DNA from 2 places in the Pseudoalteromonas sp. PAST1 genome. Region 2 is predicted to be linked to the other one. Evidence: predicted binding sites of a transcription regulator. Region 2 holds the regulator's gene; the other holds the start of a gene.

Region 1 (3,435 bases), on a different contig from region 2:
ATTACTGATTAAGTTTGCAAATAACTGTGAAAGCCGTGTTGCATCGCACTCAAAACTTAGTTCATCAGCAACATTTTGTGTAAATGTCACTTCAAATTTTTCAAGCTGGATCAGCATATCTGCGTGTAAGCTTTGGAAATACTCAGCCGCATTAACTGTTGTTACGTTGAGCTGAAAACTGCTTTGTTCTAAAAGTGAAATTTTATTTAAATCAGTCACTAAAGTTGCCATGTCGGTGATTTTTTGGTTAAGTTTTTCGTAAGTAAGCTCATTAAATTGGGTTAGGCCTGCTTGGAGCGTTTCAAGGTGTAAGCGCAACCCTGTTAATGGACCACTTAGTTCGTGAGCTACTTGTGATAATAACTTACTACGTTGACTGATTTGTTTATCCAGATAATTTCGGCGCTGTTCAATAAGCTGTTTTCTCTGTCTTATTCTTAATAAAGCAATGCCCATTGCAGCTAAAAGCAGGCTAAATAATAAGACGCTGTATAAAATAGCTTGACGTTGTGCGGCAATAGCTTGGCTTTTTTCATTGTCTTGAAGTTTTAAATCTTGTATTGCTAAATCGCGGTCGCGCATTGCAATGGAGTTTTGTAGCTCAGCTAAACGCTGGTTGTAGTTGTTACGGGCAAAGCCTTTTTCAAGCTCTGTAATAGCACGTTGATACGACAGGGCTTGTTTATAATCAGCTTGTTTTTCTGTCACAGTGATCAAATGTTCTAGGGCAATGATTTGTTTTTGCAGCTTATTTTTTTGTTTACTTAACTGGTAGGCTTGCTCAGCATAATGTTTAGCTTGTTCGTGCTCAGTAGAGCCAATGTACAGCTTAGCTAATGTAAGTAATACATCTATATATAAGTGATCGTCTTGCTTGAGTTCAATGAGCACTTGTTTTTCAATGCTTAATGCTTGGTCAGGTTTATCTATTTCGAGCAAATTTATCGCAATATTATGGTTTGCCCAGGCAGTATTTCGCGTACTGTTATAACTAGCGAAGACCTGCTTAGCCTCTTGTGCGTATGCAAGTGCTGCAGGGTAGTTTTTAAGTCCATATTCGCATTGGGATAGCTTAACTAAACTATGTCCGATATCAGATAGTGAACCCGTTTGCCTATCAAAACTAAGGGCTGTAATAAACTCGCTCTTTGCTTTTTCGTATTGTTCTAAATCTAAATAACTTTGGGCAATTGAATAACTTATACCTGCTTGTAATGAAATAGACGGCGACATTTGCTGAATAACTTCACGGCGTTTTAGCTTATATTCTAGGGCAAGGGTTAACCGGTCTAACTGTTCAAGATTACGCGAATAACCATGGTAGAGCATTTCTTTTTGCTTTAAGGATAATTCTCGATTGTTGTCGTGAATATAAACCTCAAGCAAGTTTAAGGCTGCTTGATATTCACCTGCATTATGATAAGCACTGACAAGGCTCGCAACGGCATCAATTTCGTAATCGGTGAGTTGCAAACGCTGAAACAGCGCGACATTTTGTTGAGATAAGTGAATTGCAGATTCTAGTTTATTTGCACTATATGCCAATCGAGCTTTGACTAAATACAATTCGCTATAAATAGAGGAGTCACTTTTATATTTTGGAGAAGACTCAAGTTCTTCTACTATATTTTGCGCCTGTTGAAACTGACCTAGGTGTATATGAACGTGAATTAATCTAACATTAAAGCTTAATTGCTCAGCAAAACTGGCAGATTCAATAAGGCGTTTATCTATATTTGTTAAATATTTATAGCGTTCTTGGTAATCGCTTATTGTTCTAGCTTCATCAATGTGGCCTTGTAGAGTTGACGCAATTGATGCAAATGACAAGGTACACAGTAGAATAACAAGAGCTTTAAAGTTCATTTTTAACATTTATTATTATTTTTTCTGAAGCAATTCTAGCACATCATGCTTTTGTGTTGAGTAAATTTGTTTTTTGTGATTAAAAAGAATTGCATTTTGCGATATAGATGGTTGCATCTTGCAAAAAGGATCTGCAAAAAACATTTAAAACCTTATTTTTTAATGAGTTATATTTTGGAACAATTGCTGCTTTAAATAATTACATAACCACAGGAGAGTGTAATTATGAAAAGCAAAATACCCGTCTGTCTTTTATCTGTGCTTGCCACTAGTTATGTAAGCGCAGCTCCGTTTGAAGAATGCCCAAGTAAAGCATTTCTAATACAAGGTACACCTGCACAAATGTTTGGAATTGATTTGGTCTCTGCTAAAGCGACAGTATTAGCACCGTCATTAAACTTTAGTGACGAAACAAACAATGAAAGCGTAAATGCTGTGGGTTTTAACTATAAAGACCAATATATGTATGGCTTTAGTAAGCAAAGCCCGAAGAGTGTTGTCAAAATTGGTGATGATTATCAACTAGAACGACTCGTGGTTAACGGTCTGCCTGATACTAACTTCTATGTGGGTGACATCCATGTAAATAGTGAAACTAATCAGGCGGTATATTATTTGTATCATCCCAAATTCGGATTGTACGGTATTGATTTGACAGAGCCTGCTGATGAATATCAAGCTGATTTAGTTGCGGGTTCAGCTAGCTGGGGGTTAGCTATTTATGATTTTGCTTTTCATCCTAATAGCAACCTTTTGTATGCAGTTGAATCAAATGGCGACTTATACGAAATAGATCTTAATAATCAGACACCCACATTTGTGGCGAACTTAGATATAGCTGGTGATACCGGAGCGAATGGTGCTGGGTATTTTGATGTAAAAGGACAGTTTTATTTTAGTAATAACCGAAGCGGTAAAATACACAAAGTAGACCTTAGCATCAGCCCTGTAAACGGTTACACGCCAACTGCTGCGGTGTTTACTTTAGGGCCTACATCAAATCAAAATGATGGTGCACGCTGCGCAATTGCTGAGGTAAAGGTAACGGATAATTCAATCGATTTTGGTGATGCACCTGCTCCTTATCAAACCTCACTCGAAGACAGTGGCGCAAGACATTTATTTGACCCAAATGCAGATCAAACTAATTTGGTTTACTTAGGTGCTACAGTAGATGGCGAGAATATTAATACACGTTCAGACTTACTTTTAACACCTGATGATCAATCAGATGACGGCGTTAAGTTCGTCACTGATTTGGTAGCAGGCAATACCAGTCAAATTATTGTTACCTCTGCAAATGACGAGACATATCTATACGCATGGTTTGATTGGGATCAGAATTACCAATTTGATGCGGATGAAATTACGGTGTCTAAATATCGGTTAAACCAAGGCGATAATAGCATTTTGGTTAATGTTCCAGATGATGCCGTTATGGGAACAACCTGGTCTCGCTTTCGTGTAACTGATGGTAGTGAAACCAATCCAATTACAGCAACTGGTGGTGTTATTGGTGGGGAGGTAGAAGATTACTCTGTAACAACATTGGGAAGCTTAGTTTACCCC
Region 2 (3,435 bases):
ATTGATTCTGCTAACTGATGAACACTCAAATCAGTGGTATCAATCATAAAGTCAGCGCGGGTGATCAGCACATCAAGCAGGATTTTTTCTTGTTTAATGGCAAGATCAAGCGGTAAAGAATCAATCGATAATGGATGCAAACGGCGAGTTTCAGAAAAACGCTTAATTAGGGTTTGATCATCACTATCTAGGTAGAATAGTGTTGGGTTTGCAAAACCTGGCAGGTACTCAAGAATATCATTAAACTCTTGCTGCTCTTTCGGTAAGTTACGTACGTCGATACTGACGGCAATTTTGTCATAATTATCAGAAACACTTCGCACGAGCGAAGGCAGTAGGTTGACAGGAATATTATCAACACAGTAGTAGCCTAAGTCTTCAAGAACTCGTAAAGCGACCGATTTCCCCGAGCCTGAGCGACCGCTGATAATTATTAATTCCATTTATGCCTCTGATGCAATTACTTGAAATAGTTGCTGATCGCTTGTAGCACTTCGCAACTGTTTACAAAAATCTTTATCTTTAAGTCTATCAGCAATTGTTGACAAGGTCTTCAAGTGCAACTGGCAATCGCCCTCTGGTACGATGAGTGCCACAAAAATATCAACGGGACGATTGTCTATCGCATCAAAATTGATGGGAGATTCACTGACAATAATAAATGCATGAGGTTCATCAGCACCACTCATTCGACCGTGGGGAATAGCTATTCCTCGGCCGATACCTGTACTACCTAACTTTTCCCTGTTCAGAAAAGCATCTAGGATATCTTGTTGAGATAAATGAGGAAACTGCTGGTGAGCTAACTCGCTAATATACTCAAGAATTCTTTTTTTGCTATTAAAAAGGACCGCAGCTTTGCTGCAGTCCTGATTAGTAAGTGAACTAAGTTTCATAATTTAATGTCGAGCTAATTTCTCTTTATGCTTAATGACTTGGCGATCAAGTTTATCGATCAATGAGTCAATTGCTGCGTACATATCTTGATGTTCTGTAGAAGCGAACAACTCGCCTCCGTTTACATGTAAAGTTGCTTCTGCTTTTTGGCTTAATTTTTCTACATCTAAAATGACATGAACATTATTAATATGATCAAAATGCCTTTCTAGTTTTGCGAACTTAGTGTTTACATAGTCTCTTAATGAATCAGTGACTTCTACGTGACGACCAGTTAAATTTAGTTGCATAAGCATTTTCCTTCTATGTAAAACGTCTAAATCAGACTTTTACGCTGATTAGACGGAGGTATTGCTAGAGACTCACGATATTTTGCAATTGTACGTCTAGCTACTTTAATTCCTTGCTCAGCCAATATATCTGCAATTTTGCTATCACTCAATGGTTTAACCGAGTTTTCTGCAGCAACTAACTTCTTGATTAAAGCGCGAATTGCTGTAGAAGAACACTCACCACCATTTTCGGTGCTGACATGGCTTGAGAAGAAATATTTCAACTCAAAAATTCCCCTTGGGGTATGCATATATTTTTGTGTTGTAACCCGAGAAATCGTCGATTCATGCATTTCGACCATTTCAGCGACATCGTTTAGCACCATTGGCTTCATTGCTTCTGGGCCATGTTCAAAGAAAGCTTGCTGTTGTTGCACGATACAGTTGGTCACTTTTAGTAAAGTATCGTTACGGCTTTCTAAGCTCTTAATAAACCACTTTGCTTCTTGTAAGTGAGAACGAATAAATTGGCTGTCGCTACTTGATTTAACAGAGCGAGACATCGCTGCATATTGGCTATTCACTCTAATTTTTGGCATACAATCTGGGTTTAACTCGACTACCCAGCGGCCTTTCACTTTTTTCACTGATACATCGGGTATGACGTACTCAGATTCTTCGCGTACTATGCTATCCGCAGGCTTAGGATTTAAGCTGTGAATGAGCGTCATCACTTCTTTAAGCTCGTTTTCTTTAAGCTTAGTCTTTTTCATTAAAGTGCGATAGTCGCGACTTGCTAATAATTCGATATGCTCAGATAAAACCATTTTAGTTTCAGCTAAATATGGCGTATTGGCATCGAATTGACGAAGTTGTATACACAGGCACTCTTGTAAACTTCGGGCGCCGATACCAACTGGATCGAATAACTGTATTCTTTTTAAGACAGCTTCAACTTCATCGAGTTCGATTTCTTCTTCATCATTATTTTGATTAAAGCTTTCGACAATATCTTCGCAGCTAACCGTTAAAATACCTGAGTCATCGATAGCTTCAACGATGGCAACGGCAATCGCTTCATCGGTAGGACTAAATGGTGTGAGCTGTAGTTGCCACATTAAATATTCTTGCAGTGTTTCTGTTGAAGCACCTTGGTAAATAGACTCGTCTTCAGGCATTGGCCCAGACGATGTTGATGGGGCGGCACTCATGTACTCATCCCACGTAACATCCATAGCTAAGTCATCGCTAACCGTATCCTTACTCAGAGCATCACTGCTTTCTTGCTCGAATTCGCTAGGTGCTTCGTCGGCAGACGCGCTGACTTGTACATCGTCAGACTCCGCTTTTTGCTCATTCTTACCGATGCTTTCTTCGTTGTAATCCGCTTCTTCCACTTCAAGCAGAGGATTACTATCAAGCGCTTCTTGAATTTCTTGCTGGAGATCCAATGTACTGAGCTGCAACAAGCGAATGGCTTGTTGCAGTTGTGGAGTCATTGTAAGTTGCTGGCCCATGCGCAGCTGTAATGATTGCCTCATGTATCCCTAACAATCCTTTTTAAGTTATCGGTAACGGTGAGGACACTGTTATCGATTTATTGTCATTGTATAAGTCTAGCAGATGCTCTAGTCGGTGGCGTAATGGTTACAGCCTGAATTGCTCGCCTAGATAAACATCACGTACAGTTTGGTCAGCTAATACGTGCTCAGGTGTGCCTGATGCAATTAGCTCCCCATGAGAAACAATGTAGGCTTTTTCACAAACATCAAGGGTTTCTCGAACATTATGGTCAGTAATAAGTACACCAATACCACGATTTTTTAGGTGCTCAATAATTTTCTTTATATCTAACACTGAAATAGGATCAACACCAGCAAAAGGCTCATCTAAAAGGATAAATTTAGGATTAGCGGCTAATGCACGTGCAATTTCAACGCGGCGTCGTTCACCACCTGACAGTGCCATACCTTGGCTATCGCGAATATGTTGAATGCTAAATTCATCTAATAAGTTGTTAAGCGTCTCTTCGCGCGTTGTTTTGTTAAGATCTTTGCGGGTCTCTAATATGGCCATCAAGTTTTGGTAAACTGTTAATTTTCGAAAAATAGACGACTCTTGTGGTAGATAACCAATACCTAAGCGCGCACGGCTGTGCATTGGCAAAAGCGTGATATCGTTATCATCGATGCTTATTTTTCCTTTGTCGCTTGGTACGAGGCCTACAATCATATAGAAGGTCGTTGTTTTACCAGCACCATTTGGC

The links. Region 2 encodes sigma-54, which starts transcription at its own class of promoters, with help from an activator protein. Its sites were predicted from a motif close to GTTGGCACGNNNNTNGNNT; they were not measured.
Region 1: L1272_RS05710 (LruC domain-containing protein) is a predicted target of sigma-54. The motif match lies at 2,040-2,058, and genes of this name have one in related genera.

What each region holds. Positions count from the first base shown of each region.
Region 1 is NZ_JAKGBH010000008.1:64,122-67,556, forward strand. It holds gene L1272_RS05705 (ATP-binding protein) at 1-1,866, opposite strand, end outside; gene L1272_RS05710 (LruC domain-containing protein) at 2,092-3,435, shown strand, end outside.
Region 2 is NZ_JAKGBH010000022.1:14,483-17,917, reverse strand. It holds gene rapZ (RNase adapter RapZ) at 1-443, opposite strand, end outside; gene ptsN (PTS IIA-like nitrogen regulatory protein PtsN) at 444-896, opposite strand; gene hpf (ribosome hibernation promoting factor) at 900-1,187, opposite strand; gene L1272_RS12210 (RNA polymerase factor sigma-54) at 1,214-2,710, opposite strand; gene lptB (LPS export ABC transporter ATP-binding protein) at 2,817-3,435, opposite strand, start outside.